DNA from 2 places in the Arthrobacter sp. Ms25 genome. Region 2 is predicted to be linked to the other one. Evidence: predicted binding sites of a transcription regulator. Region 2 holds the regulator's gene; the other holds the start of a gene.

Region 1 (7,241 bases), on a different contig from region 2:
CCAGTTCGCGCTGGCCCGGGGACTCGATCTGGAAGCAGCCCAGGGTGTGCGTGCTGCGGATGAGTTCGTAGGTCGGTTCGTCGTCGAACGGCACGGCGTCCAGGTTGATCCGGCCGTCCGGTTCAATGAACTCCGGGTCCGGTCCGTCCCCGTGGCCGCCGGCCTCGATGACTTCCTCGCGGGTGGAGTGCACGCGGACCACTTCACGCACGGCAAAGGCCATGGCGCTCTGCATCCGCACACCCAGCACGTCGAGCTTGAGCATGCCCATGGGGTCCATGTCGTGCTTGTCGAACTGGGACATGGGCAGGCCCAGGCCGCTGGGCTGCACGGGGGTGCGGTCCAGCAGCGAGGTGTCTCCCAGGATCACTCCGCAGGGATGCATGGAAATGTGCCGGGGCAGCCGGTCGAGCCGCTCGGTGAGGTCCACCAGCAGGTCCAGCTGCTGGTTCTTTTCCACCTGTCCGGAGAATTCGCGCAGTTCGGGCTTTTCGGCGAGCGCCTCGCGGAAGTTGCGGGCCGAGAAACGCCATAACTGTTTAGCCACAGCGCCGATCTCCTCCTCCGGCATGCCCAGCGCCAGTCCGGCGTCGCGCACAGCCCCGCGTGCCCGGTAGCCGTTCTGCATGCTCATCAGCGTGACCCGTTCGGAGCCGAAGCGTTCGAAGATGCGGTGATACACGTTGTGCCGCTCGGCGCTTTCCACGTCTATGTCGATATCGGGCAGCGTGGAACGGTCCCGGGAGAGGAAGCGTTCGAAGATCAGGTCATGGTCCAGCGGGTTCACGTGGCTGATACCCAGCAGGTAGTTCACCAGGGAGGAGGCTCCCGACCCCCGTGCCGCGGCGCGTACGCCCATCCCGGTGATCATGGCCGAGACTTCCGCCACCGTGAGGAAGTACGAGGCGAAGCCCAGCCGCTCGATGATGCCCAGTTCGTGTTCGAGCCGGTTGCGCAGTTCCACCTCGGCAACGGAGTCCCGGGGACGCAGCCGGCGGGTAATGCCTGCCTCGCAGCGCTGGCGCAGCTCGATCAGGGGTTCGGCATCTATGCCGATCACCGAGGCTTCGGGTACCACCGGCTGCTTCCAGCCCATATCCGCCACGGGATCTATCCGGCAGGTATCCGCGAGCGCCGCGGTGTCAGCCAGCATCCGTGCCGCTCCCGAGGCACCGTAGCCTGCCTCCGAGCTGATTTCTCGGGCCAGTGCCGTCATGGTCCGTGTCCCCTTGAGCCAGCCCTGCCCGTTGGGTTGCAGGTCCGGGAGGCGGGAGAGGGAGGTCAGCGAGCGCGCGGCGTCGAGCACGTCGGCAGTGGCGGCACCGTCTTCGTCCACGTACCGCACGGCGTTGGTAAGGATGCCGGGGACGCGCATCTCATCGGCGAGCCGGAACATGCGCACGGCGTGGGCCAGGCTGAGGTTCTTCCCCGGGGCGGACAGATGGGTGACCACTTCGACGGCGAGCGCCCGGGCAGGGATCAGCGAGCGCCAGCGGCCGAACAGGGTGCGGGCAACGGCGTAGCTGCGGCTGCGCATCGCCTGGCCGACGTCGGACTGCGGGCCGACGAGGACGGTCAGGACGGGTTCGCCTTCTTCCCCGGGCGTGCCGTCCCCTGCCGGTACGCCGCGGACGTACCCGGCAAGCTGTTCCATGGTCACGCCCACCGGTTTGCCGGTACGTGCCCGGGAGGCTGACGTACCGGCGTGGGCTGCGGAGATCAGCCGGCACAACGCCCGGTAGCCCGCTCCCCCGGTATGGCCGTGGGCAAGGATGACCACCCGGCCCGTGACGGCGTTCGAGTCATCCAGCACAGCGAGGTCCACGCCCACAATGGGATCTATCCCTGCGTCCATGCAGGCACGCAGATGCTTCACCGTTCCGTACAGCCCGTCCCGGTCGGTGCAGGCCAGGGCGTCAGCGCCGTCGGCCGCTGCGGCCTGCGCCATCTCCTCGGGCCAGGACACCCCGTAGTGGGCGCTGAAGGCAGTGGCTGCGTGCAGGTGGGTAAAGCTCATGGGAACTTAGGCACTGTCCTTCAGGGCGTCATGGATCCGGATCAGGCGCCAGCGGCCGGTGTTGACATGGTGGGAGAGGTCCAGGGTGCGCAGGTCAGAGCGGTCGCTGACCTTTGCCTGGACCCGCCAGATCTCGGTATCCACCAGTCCGGCACCGTGCCCGCGTTCTGCCCGTGCTTCCTCCTCCCACCAGTTGCGGCGTTCATACCAGCGCACGGGATCAGCCCCCACCTTGTAGGTGCGGCCGCCCCATACCAGCCGCAGGGGCTTGCCCGCAGGCGAGCACACCACCTCTATGCCTTCGCTGAAGACACCCATTTCAGCTTCCTTCCCCGCCGGACCCGTGCACACCGCAGGTGGATCCTCGCCCATGGCCTCCCTCAGGGGACCAACTGGTTATTAACTGCCAACTAATTCGAACATATGTTCGAACGCTTCCTCTTCAGTGTACGACCGGCAGCTGACAATCGGCACCGCGTATGCCGGATCCTGTGCCTGGTCCGCGCAGTCCTGCGGTTCATCCGCTTCCGACGGAGGGGCGTCGGCAGAATCGCACCGCTCTGGTGCACACTGGTTCCAGATTCCCGCCCACCGATGGAGTACCTTTTGGATCCCGAAATCCCGTACCGGAACCCGTATGCCACCCCCGGAGAAACAGATACCCCGGACCAACCCGGGCCCCGGGCGGCACAGCAGCGGTTTGGCAAGGTGGCCATCACCGGCATGGTCATCGTCACCCTCGGCTGGGCCCTGGCACTGTTCCCCTTCTACTTTTGGATCCGCAGCTTGGGCGATGTCAGCGCCGGCGTGGGGGCCTTTCTAAATCTCATCGGCTTCCTCGGCATTGCCGCCCTGGTTGCCTCCGTGGGAGGCTTCATTGCTGCGATCCGCGCCGGCGATAAGAAGCTGGCCGGCTGGCTGTACATTATTCCCTCCCTGCTGTGGCAGCTCCCCATGGCTGCGCTGATCGGCGGGACCCTCCACCTCCTGTCCACTTACGAAGCGACTTAGGCCTCCTCTGCCGCTTCCCTCCGCACCGTGGTGGACAGCGGTACTTCCCGGATAAACAGGCACAGCACCAGGGCGACTGCCACCACGGGCACGCTCAGCAGGAAAATAGGCGGCAAGGCGTGCCCGAATGCCGAGGCAATGAAGTCCTGCGCCGGTGCGGGCAGGCCGCGCAGCATCGCCGGGCTGAGCGAGTTGATGTCCCCGCCCACCGCAGCTCCGGCCCCCGCAGGCGCCCCGGCCAGCTCGTTGCCCAGCCGGTGGATAAAGATCGAACCGAACAGTGCAATGCCGAAGGATGCCCCGATCTGCCGGAAATAGTTCGCCGCGGAAATCGCCGCCCCCATATCCCTGCCGGGCACGCTGTTCTGCACAATCAGGACCAGGTTCTGCATCAGCATGCCGATGCCCATACCCATCACCAGCATGCCGATGGCCGTAAAGCCGTACGGGGTGGTGTCCGAAATCCTCGAGAGCAGCACCAGCCCGGCAATGATCACCGCACATCCCAGCACCGGATAGATCTTGTACCGGCCCGTGCGGGAGATCAGCTGCCCGGTCCCGATGGAGGTAAGCAGCAGCCCGCCCATCATCGGCAGCATCATCAGGCCCGACTGCGTGGCGGTGGCCCGGTTGACCATCTGCAGGAAGGTGGGCAGGTAGGAAATGGTGGAGAACATCGCGATGCCCACGGAGATGCCCACCAGCACGGGAAGCAGGAAATTCCGGCGCCGGAACAGGGCCAGCGGCAGGAGGGGTTCCGGGGCCCGGCGCTCCACCAGGACGAAGGCCGCTCCGGCCGCCAGCGTCACACCGGCCAGGAGAAGGATCTGCGGGCTGGACCAGGCATAGGTGGTTCCGGCCCAGGTGGTCAGCATGATCAGTGCCGCGCTCGCGAGCGCCAGCAGTCCCGCGCCGGCATAATCCAGCTGCGGGCGCCGGCCCTGCGGTTTGGGCAGGTGCAGCGAGGCGATGACGACGGCGAGCGCCACGGCGCCGATAGGCAGGTTGATGTAGAACACCCACCGCCAGGACCAGGCATCGGTGATCCACCCGCCCAGCAGCGGACCGCCCACCGAAGCCAGCCCGAAGGCTGCTCCGATCAGGCCCATGTACTTGCCGCGCTCCCGGGGGGACACCAGATCCCCCAGGATGGCCTGCGCCCCGATCATCAGGCCGCCGCCCCCGATGCCCTGCAGGGCACGGAAACCGATCAGCTGGCCCATGTTCTGCGACAGGCCGGAGAGGACCGAGCCGATCAGGAACACCCCGATGGCGAAAATGAAAATGTTCTTGCGGCCGAACAGGTCACCGAGCTTGCCGTAGATGGGCAAGCCGATGGTGGCGGCCAGGATGTACGCCGTCACCACCCAGGACAGGTGCTCCAGCCCGTTGAGGTCCCCCACGATGGTGGGCAGCGCCGTAGCAACAATGGTCTGGTCCAGGGCGGCCAGCAGCACGGAGAGCAGCAGCCCGGTAAGGACCAGGGGCAGGTTCCGCCCGGGCCCATCCTCCCCGGCTGGTCCGGGGGCGGCTTCCCCCCGGTGTTTTGGTGCTCCAGGCACGGGACGGCCGGTGCCTGCAGGGATACGCGGCGATAATGCTCTGTGGGACATAGGGGATGGTGCTCCTCGCTGATGGCGTCCTATTCCACTTCCGCTTCCACCCGGGCGGTTTTGGACAACGGCTGCTGGACGATGAAGAACGTCAGGATGAACGCCGCGGCCATGAAGGGAACACCCAGCAGGAAAATGGGCGGAAGGGCTTCCCCGAAGGCGGACTTGATGAAGTCCTGGGCGGCCGCCGGAAGCGCTTTGATGGCGTCCGGGCTGATCGAGTTCGCTCCGCCGGACTCTGCGTCACCGGCTCCGGGCGGTGCCGAGGCCAACTGGTCGTTGAGCCGCTGGATGAACAGCGACCCAAACACCGCAATACCCAGCGACGCGCCCAACTGCCGGAAGTAGTTGGCCGTGGACACTCCGGTGCCCATGTCCGTGACCGGAACACTGTTCTGCACGATCAGCACGATGTTCTGCATCAGCGCCCCGATACCCAGTCCAAGGACCAGCATGCCCGCGGCAGTGAATGAATACGGCGTCGTACTGGAAATCCGCGAAAGCAGGACCAGTCCGAGGATCATGGTTGCCGACCCGAGGATCGGATAGATCTTGTACTTGCCGGTGCGGGAAATCAGCTGACCGGTGCCGATGGACGTGGTCAGCAGGCCGGCCGTCATGGGCAGCATCATCAGCCCGGATACGGTGGGGGACGCGCCGTTGACGATCTGCAGGAAGGTGGGCAGATAGGCAATGGACCCGAACATCGCCACGCCCACGGACAGTCCCACCAGCGTGCAGATCAGGAAATTGCGGACGGCGAAGAGCCGCAGCGGCAGGATGGGCTCCCGGGCCCGCAGCTCCACGGGGATAAACACCGCCACGCTGGCCACAAACACGGCTCCGAGCGTCAGGATGGTGGGCGAGGTCCAGGCGTAGTTGTTGCCGCCCCAGCTGGTCAGCAGCACCAGCGCTGCGCTGCCGATGGCCAGCAGGGCGGCTCCGGCATAGTCCAGCGGAATGCCCTTCACACTGTTCCGGGGCAGATGCAGGGCGCCGATGATGACCGCGAGCGCAATGACCCCGATGGGCAGATTGATGTAGAACACCCAGCGCCAGGACCAGTTGTCCGTCAGGTATCCGCCCAGCAGCGGACCGCTGACGGAGGCGAGGCCAAAGGCTGCCCCGATCAGGCCCATGTACTTGCCGCGCTCGCGGGCGGAGACTATGTCTCCGATGATGGCCTGCGCACCGATGATCAGTCCGCCGCCGCCCACGCCCTGGATAGCGCGGTACGTGATCAGTTCAGCCATGCTGTGTGACTGTCCGGACAACGCCGAGCCGGCTAGGAACACGACAATGGCGAAAATGAAGATGTTCTTGCGTCCCAGCAGGTCCCCCAGCTTGCCGTAGATGGGCAATCCGATGGTGGAGGTCAGCAGGTACGCGGTAATCACCCAGGACAAATGGTCCAACCCGTGCAGGTCCCCCACGATCGTGGGCAGGGCCGTGGAGACGATGGTCTGGTCCAAGGCCGCAATCAGCACGGCCAGGATGAGTCCGGTAAATATGAGGGCGACGCGGCGCCCGGAGTGCTCAGGTGACGGCTGCCGGCCGGAAGGGTCCGGGGGCACAGCACCGGAGGCAGAAGGGCCGGGCGGGGCCGCTTCCGGCCGGGCAAGCGTTGCACTGGAATGGGCCGCCAGCGATACGGTATTGACCGGAGCTCCCATGGCGCCGGTCATCCCTGCGATGGGGTGGGTTGCTTGGGTTCCGCGGGCGGAGAAGCGATCTGCCATGCACACCTTCTTGGAGGCCGGGAAAGCCAGACGCAGACACTTTCAATGGCACGACCGCGGACCCGCCACGTCAAGGCTTGGCGGAATCTGTTCCCCCGCCGGCGCGAAACACCCCGGCCCCTGCCGCAGCCGTTGCTCCGCGGGTGCACCGGGCGCAGACTGGCACTAAGCGCGACCCGGCCCGGGATGCCGCAGCCGCACGGGATCCTTTAGCGGGGTACGCCATGAACCACACAATGAGTATCATTTTTCGGGCCATACCGCTTCTGATGGGCGCCGTCTGCCTGTCCTACGGCCTGTACATCCTGGCCGGGCCGAACGACGCCGGTCACTTTGTCGCCGGACACGTCAACGTGGGGCTGACCTCCATCTGTTATGCACTGTTCACGACGGCGGCCACCATCATCCGGCAGCTCATCAACCGCTACGGACGCGTGTGGGGGATCATCCTGCCGCTCTCCGGCTATGCGGCGGCTGTGGCCGCCATCATTTGGGGCATCCTCCTGGCCAACCGGGAGAACCCCCCGGACAACGCCCCGCAGCATCTCACGGCGGGCTTTGTGGTGATCGGCATCGGGTGCGTAGCGGCGTGCGTCAGCACCGTCGCGGCCGCCTCCACCAAATTCACCCTGATCCAGTCGGCTCAGTTACTCGAGCCTCAGGGCGGCCCTCCGGAGGGCGCCCATTCCCGCGCCGCCGGCGCCGTGCTGATCGCGGTTCCGGTGGTGGCCGCCGTCGTCGGTTTCTCCCTGGCGGCCGGGCTGTTGCTGCGCGGAGACAGTCCCGGATTCGTGGCCGGCCACGTTCTGCTCGGCCTGTCGGCGATCTGCACGGCGCTGATCGCCCTGGTTGCGAGCATCG
Region 2 (7,241 bases):
ACATCCAAGGGGTCATCGACAGGATCCTCGCCAAGGACAGCGCGGTCGAATCCAAGTCCGCCGCTGCAGGCGATGCCACGCGCGGGCGTGCCCTGGCGCTGTCCGACAATGACGACGCCGAGCATTCCGCCCACGACGGCGAGCAGCAGGATCTGGCCGAACGCCGTGCCCTGCGCCGCGTCGCAGGCCTGTCCACCGAACTCGAAGACGTCACCGAGGTTGAATACCGCCAGCTGCGGCTGGAGCGGGTTGTCCTCGCCGGACTGTGGAGCGAAGGCACCGCAGCCGACGCCGAAAACTCATTGAAGGAACTCGCCGCACTGGCGGAAACCGCAGGTTCGGAAGTCCTCGACGGCATCATTCAGCGCCGCTTGAAGCCGGACCCCGGCACGTTCCTCGGCTCCGGCAAGGCACAGGAGCTCAAAGAAATCGTGATGGCCACCGGTGCCGATACGGTCATTGTTGACAGTGAACTCGCCCCGTCCCAGCGGCGCGGCCTGGAAGACATCGTCAAGGTGAAGGTCATCGACCGGACTGCGCTCATCCTGGACATCTTTGCCCAGCACGCAAAGTCCCGCGAAGGCAAGGCCCAGGTGGAACTGGCACAGCTGGAATATCTGCTTCCGCGCCTGCGCGGCTGGGGCGAATCCATGTCCCGCCAGGCCGGCGGCCAGGTCGGCAGCGCCAGCGCCGGCATGGGTTCGCGCGGCCCCGGTGAAACCAAGATCGAGCTGGACCGCCGGAAGATCCGCACCCGTATGGCCAAGCTGCGCCGTGAAATCGCCGGGATGAAACCTGCCCGGGAAACCAAGCGCGCCAACCGCCAGCGGAATGCCGTACCTTCCGTCGCAATTGCCGGCTACACGAATGCCGGCAAGTCCTCGCTGCTGAACCGGCTCACCGATGCCGGCGTGCTGGTGGAGAACGCCCTGTTCGCCACCCTGGACCCCACCATCCGCAAGGCCCAGACCGAAGACGGCATCGGCTACACCCTGGCGGACACGGTCGGCTTCGTCCGGTCGCTGCCCACCCAGCTGGTGGAGGCTTTCCGCTCCACCCTGGAGGAAGTGGCCGACGCCGACCTCATTCTCCATGTCGTTGATGCCTCCCACCCGGACCCGGAGGGCCAGATTGCCGCCGTCCGCAGCGTTCTGGCAGAGGTCGACGCCCGCAAGGTGCCGGAAATCATCGTGTTGAACAAGGCAGATGCCGCGGATCCGTTCGTCCTCGAACGGCTCCGTCAGCGCGAGTCCCGGCACGTGGTGGTTTCCGCGCGTACCGGCGAAGGCATCCCCGAGCTGCTGCAGGCGATTTCCGAGGGCATTCCCCGTCCCGGCGTTGACCTGGAACTGCTGGTGCCGTACGAGCGGGGAGACGTGGTGTCCCGCCTGCATGAGCAGGATGCGGAAATCCTGGCGCTGGAGCACGGCGAGGCAGGCACCCGGCTGCACGTCAAGGTCCGTGAGGGGCTGGCAGCGGAGCTGGAGCCGTTCGTGGCGCATGGGTAGGAAGAGCACCCCGGCGCCGGGGCAGGTCCTGGAACTGCTGGAAACCGCGGTCTCGGCCATGGGCGGGCAGAACCGCCCGGGCCAGCATGAGATGGCCCGCCAGGTGGCGGAAGCCATCGAGTCCGGGGATCACCTGCTGGTCCAGGCCGGCACCGGCACGGGCAAGTCCCTGGCCTATCTGGTTCCGTTGATTGCGCATGCCCTGGAGAGCGACAAACCGGCGCTGGTCTCCACCGCAACGCTCGCCCTGCAGTCACAGATTGTGGGACGCGATCTGCCGCGCCTGCTGAAGACCCTCGAGCCGAAACTCCCGCGGGAAATCGATGTGGCCCTGCTCAAGGGCCGCAGCAACTACGTCTGCCTGCACAAGACCGGCGGCGGCTTCCCGGAAGAAGATGAAGCCGGGACGTTGTTCATGCTCGGGGACGAGAAGGCCGTTTCGCACCCGGCAGCCGCAGCCGGTCCGAGCTCCGCCCTGGGGCGCGACGTCGTCCGCCTGCAGGAATGGGCGCAGGAGACGGAAACCGGCGACCGGGACGAGCTGCTGCCCGGCGTCAGCGACCGCGCCTGGCGCCAGGTGTCCGTCACCTCAATGGAATGCCTGGGCGCACAGAAGTGTCCCGTTGCGGAGCTGTGTTTCAGCGAACGTGCCCGGGCCAAGGCCGCCGAAGCGGACCTGGTGATCACCAACCACGCGATGCTGGCCATCAGTGCCTTCGAAGGCCTCGCGGTGCTGCCCGACTATGACGTGGTGGTGATCGACGAGGCCCATGAACTGCAGGACCGAGTCACCGGCGCGGTCACCGGGCAGCTTTCCGGGACCATCATCTCGGCTGCGGTTTCCGCCGCGCGCAAACACACCTCCGCGACCATGGAGCCGCTTGCCGCTGCCGGACGGGCCTTCGACCTGGTGTTCGCGCCGGTTCCCTCCGGCCTGCTCTCGGCAGGACTGACCGAAGACCAGGAACTGGTCCTGGGACAGGTGCGTGAAGCGTGCCGTACGGCCCTCTCCGATTCCAAGCCCGAAGGGTCCGACTCCGTGGACGGAGGACGCCAGATGGCGCGCTCCCGGCTGATGGCCGTCCTGGAACTGTGCGAACGCATCCTCGAAGCAGGGGATTCCGGCGAGGTGCTCTGGGCCTCGCGGGCCAGCACGTTCTCGCCCGGGTCCGGATACACCGCGCCCGAGGAGGACGCGCCGCCCACCCTCAACGTTGCGCCGCTGTCCGTGGCCGGCCGCCTGCGGGAGGGCCTGTTCGACGGCCACACCGTAGTGCTGACCTCGGCCACCCTGGCGATCGGCGCGGAATTCGGCCCCGTCGCAGGCGCCTTGGGATTGCTGGGCACCGGCGCACCCAAATGGACCGGCGCCGACGTCGGCAGTCCCTTCGACTATCCGCGGCAGGGCGTTTTGTACGTGGCCAAGGACCTGCCCAAGCCGGGACGCGGTACGTCCGAAGAGCAGCTCGATGAGCTGGAGGCACTGATCAAGGCCTCCGGCGGCGGCGCCCTGGGGCTCTTCTCCTCCCGCCGGGCGGCAGAGGAAGCCGCCGACGCCCTCCGGTCGCGGGTGGACTTCCCGATCCTGTGCCAGGGCGAATCCACCATGTCCGCCCTGGTCCAGCAGTTTGCCGACGACGACGAGACGTGCCTGTTCGGCACCATGTCGCTGTGGCAGGGCGTGGACGTTCCCGGCGCATCCTGCCGGCTGGTCATCATCGACCGCATCCCGTTCCCGCGTCCCGACGATCCCCTGATGACGGCCAGGACCCGGGCAGTCGCGAAGGCGGGCGGAAACGGCTTCATGAGCGTGTCAGCCACCCATGCCGCCGTCCGGCTGGCACAGGGAGCCGGACGGCTGATCCGCGCCTCGGGTGACAGGGGAGTGGTGGCCATCCTGGACTCACGCCTGGCGACCGCCCGCTACGGCAGTTTCCTGCGGGCGGCCCTGCCGCCCTTCTGGTCAACCACCGACCGGTCCGTGGTGCTCCAGGCATTGAAGCGCCTTTCCGCGGCACCGGCGGGAGCCAAGAAGTAGGCCTCTGCCCCGCAGAACACAAAGGAGCGCTGCCGGCACGACAATGCCGGCAGCGCTCCCTTCGTCTTGCTGCGCCGGGGCGGCGCGGTCGGAGGCCTAGAGCGAGCGCATGACCGATACGACCTTGCCCATGATGGTGGCTTCGTCACCGAGAATCGGCTCATAGCGGGTGTTCTGGGGCAGTAGCCAGGTGTGTCCGTTGCGCTGCCGGAAGGTCTTCACCGTGGCCTCGTCCTCCAGCAGGGCCGCAACAATGTCACCGTTTTCGGCCGTGGGCTGACGCCGCACCACCACCCAGTCACCGTCGCAGATGGCAGCATCGACCATGGAATCGCCCGCCACCCGAAGCATGAAGAGGTCGCCGTGTCCGACGAGCTGGCGCGGAAGGGGGACCACTTCCTCCACCTGCTGGTCCGCGAGGATGGGCCCGCCGGCGGCGATCCGTCCCACCAGGGGGACCATAGCCGTGTCGATTGCGGTGGTGAGCTCGGAAACGTTCTTCGCTCCGGCCTTGCCGCCTGCGGCGGGGGCGCCGTTGGCTTCGGCATCAACCGGCGCCGCCGTGGCCTCCGCGGCAGCACCGTTGCTCCGCCGCGCGGGGGCATCGCGGAGCAGGAGCGGAACCAGGATTTCCATTGCCCGGGGTCGCTTGGGATCCCGGCGGATATATCCCAGCTTCTCCAGCTGGCTCAGCTGGTGGGTAACGCTGGAGAGGCTGGCGAGGCCGACGGTGTCACCGATTTCCCGCATGGAGGGCGGGTACCCGTTGGCGTTCACCGAACGCTGAATTGTTTCGAGGATCTTGGTCTGACGGGCAGTTAGTCCCTTGGTGCGGCCGGCCGGCGACGGCGCGGCAGGGGAGGGGGTGCTGCCACTGGTAACACGGGCCACGTCGGCTTCCCTTCACAGTCGGCCCGCTGCTGCGGGCCGGATGGTTCTAGCGGTCTATCAGGTGTTCTGCGGTGATTCTTCGGGCGGAACCAGCTGCACGGTAAATGCGCCGCCCCGTTTTGTCAGTGCCGGATGGTTAGGTTTTCCCAGCGGCTTCCAACAGGTTCAACGCTAGGGGAGCGCACACAGATTTTCAAACATATATTCGACCGAGTCTCGACAATGTTCGTAGATAGGTGCTAGAAATATTCGAGTACACGTTAGAACATACGTTCGAGTACGGTTCACCGGCACCCCGGTGAACCCACCTGATGTTCGAATGCAGTTTCGAGACGAGGCCTTTCACCGGTGCTGCACCGGGGCCAAAAATCGAAACGGCGGCACTTCGAACCGGAAAGGTATTGACATGTCAGTACACGTACTTCCCTCTGCAACGCACACCGACGCTCCGGCCGGGAGCGTTCCGCCGGCAGGCGACACCCGGGAAGCCGGACCCCTCCGGCTTACCCGCCGCGGCCGGCTGGTCCTGGTAGGGGCACCGCTGATGCTCGCGGCGGCGGCATTGCTGGCCTTCATCGGGTTCTTCACCGCCCCGGCCATGGCTTCCGGCGCATCCCCGGAAAAGACCCGCACCATCCAGGTAAGTGTTTCCGCAGGGGACTCCCTGTGGTCACTCGCCACGGAATTCGCTCCGGAGCAGGATCCGCGCACGGTGGTGGCCGACATCGTGGAACTGAACAACCTGGCGGATGCCACTGTCCCGGCCGGCCGCCAGCTGTTTATTCCGGTCTCACGGTAGATACGTTCCGACGGGCAGGCAGGGCCCCGCATGCGGCGCTCCTGCGGAACGTCCTAAGCTGTAGTGGTGAACGAACAGCTGGATAACCTGAACCGACTTCCCCTGCGCGACGATCTGCGCGGACTGAGCCCCTACGGCGCCCCGCAGCTGGATGTGCCGGTCCTGCTGAACGTCAACGAAAACACGCACGGACTTCCCGAGCATGTACGCCGGGCAATAATGGCCGAAATCGAATCCGTAGTCGGCGGCCTGAACCGGTATCCGGACCGCGAATTCACCCAGCTGCGGGAAAACCTGGCCGCATATCTCGGCCATGGCCTGGCAGCCGAGAATATCTGGGCCGGCAACGGTTCCAATGAGGTGCTGCAGCAGATTCTGCAGGCCTTTGGCGGACCCGGACGGACAGCCATGAGCTTCCCTCCCACGTACTCCATGTATCCGCTGCTCTCCAGCGGCACCGGTACCGCCTACGTCACCGGCACCAGGGAACGGGACTTTTCCCTCAGCGCGGATTCGGCTGCGGAGCAGATCCGGGCCCAGGCACCCGACATCGTCATCCTCTGCACGCCCAACAACCCGACCGGAACGGCCCTGGGACTGGACGTCATTGAAGCGGCCTACGAGGCGGGCGAAGCGTCCAACACGATCGTCGTCGTGGACGAGGCCTATGCCGAGTTCTCCCACGAAGACACCCCCAGCGCACTGAAGCTGCTTCCGGGGCGGGAACGGTTGATCATCTCCCGCACCATGTCCAAGGCATTCGCCCTGGCAGGCGCCCGCATCGGCTACTTCGCGGCAGCACCCCAGATCGCAGACGCCCTGCGCCTGGTCCGGCTGCCCTACCACCTCTCGGCCATCACGCAGGCCACGGCCAATGCCGCGCTTACCCACGCCGACGCCCTGCTCTCCAACGTGGAGGCCATCAAGGGCCAGCGGGACCGGATCGTCACGGAACTGCGCGCCCTCGGGCTGGAACCGGCACCGTCGGATTCGAACTTCGTCCTGTTCGGCGGGCTGGAGAACCCCCGCGCCGTATGGGAAGGGCTGCTCGAAGCAGGGGTCCTGGTCCGGGACGTCGGCATTGAAGGCCACCTCCGCGTCACTGCCGGCACCGAAGCTGAAACCACGGCGTTCCTGAACCGACTGCGGGAACTGCTGGCAGCCTGAGTCCGGCCCGATCCCGTTCCGACGGCCATCCCGCGGCGAAGGCCCGCGGCGTGTGTTCCCGATCCTTCACGGCACCGGTTTCGGGGAGTCGGCGCCTTCGGGACTAAACTGATGACCTGCCGGAGCTTTGCCTATTGCTCCGACCCCGATCTTCGTGAAGGAACCCCATGACTGTGGAGACCGCCACCGGACGCACCGCCCGCCTCGAGCGGATCACCAGCGAATCGTCCGTCGTTGTCGAACTGGACCTGGACGGCACCGGCCGCGCCGACATCAGCACCTCGGTGCCGTTCTATGACCATATGCTGACGGCGCTGGCCAAGCACTCCCTGATGGACCTCACGGTCCGGGCTACGGGCGACACCCACATCGACGTGCACCACACCGTGGAGGACGTCGCGATCAGCATCGGCGAGGCGCTGAAGACCGCCCTGGGCACCAAGGCCGGCATCCGTCGCTTCGGGGAAGCCACCGTGCCCCTGGACGAGGCACTGGCCAACGCCGTGGTGGATATTTCCGGGCGGCCCTACCTGGTGCACTCCGGGGAACCGGCCGGCCAGGAATACCACCTGATCGGCGGACACTTCACCGGTTCCCTGACCCGCCACGTGTTTGAAGCAATCACCCTCCACGCCCAGATCTGCCTGCACATGCGGGTCCTCGGCGGCCGCGACCCCCACCACATCGTCGAGGCCCAGTTCAAGGCCTTCGCCCGCGCCCTGCGCGCAGCCGTCGAATCCGATCCGCGCGTCGAGGGAATCCCCTCCACGAAGGGAGCACTGTGAGTCCCCGCAACGTCACCGTCCTGGACTACGGTTCCGGCAACATCCGCTCCGCG

The links. The regulator LexA, encoded in region 2, represses DNA repair genes until DNA is damaged. The targets are predictions, from matches to a motif close to TCGAACANNTGTTCGA.
Region 1: AC5RT8_RS03375 (DUF6504 family protein) is a predicted target of LexA. The motif match lies at 2,433-2,448, and genes of this name have one in related genera.

The regions. Positions count from the first base shown of each region.
Region 1 covers NZ_JBNHFP010000001.1:732,055-739,295, forward strand. Annotated here, with positions in the region: gene AC5RT8_RS03370 (DNA polymerase III subunit alpha) at 1-2,017, opposite strand, end outside; gene AC5RT8_RS03375 (DUF6504 family protein) at 2,024-2,335, opposite strand; gene AC5RT8_RS03380 (DUF4064 domain-containing protein) at 2,624-3,028, shown strand; gene AC5RT8_RS03385 (MDR family MFS transporter) at 3,025-4,590, opposite strand; gene AC5RT8_RS03390 (MDR family MFS transporter) at 4,671-6,380, opposite strand; gene AC5RT8_RS03395 (DUF2776 family protein) at 6,617-7,241, shown strand, end outside.
Region 2 covers NZ_JBNHFP010000002.1:713,549-720,789, forward strand. Annotated here, with positions in the region: gene hflX (GTPase HflX) at 1-1,508, shown strand, start outside; gene AC5RT8_RS07845 (ATP-dependent DNA helicase) at 1,501-3,546, shown strand; gene lexA (transcriptional repressor LexA) at 3,643-4,437, opposite strand; gene AC5RT8_RS07855 (LysM peptidoglycan-binding domain-containing protein) at 4,844-5,236, shown strand; gene AC5RT8_RS07860 (histidinol-phosphate transaminase) at 5,303-6,403, shown strand; gene hisB (imidazoleglycerol-phosphate dehydratase HisB) at 6,571-7,188, shown strand; gene hisH (imidazole glycerol phosphate synthase subunit HisH) at 7,185-7,241, shown strand, end outside.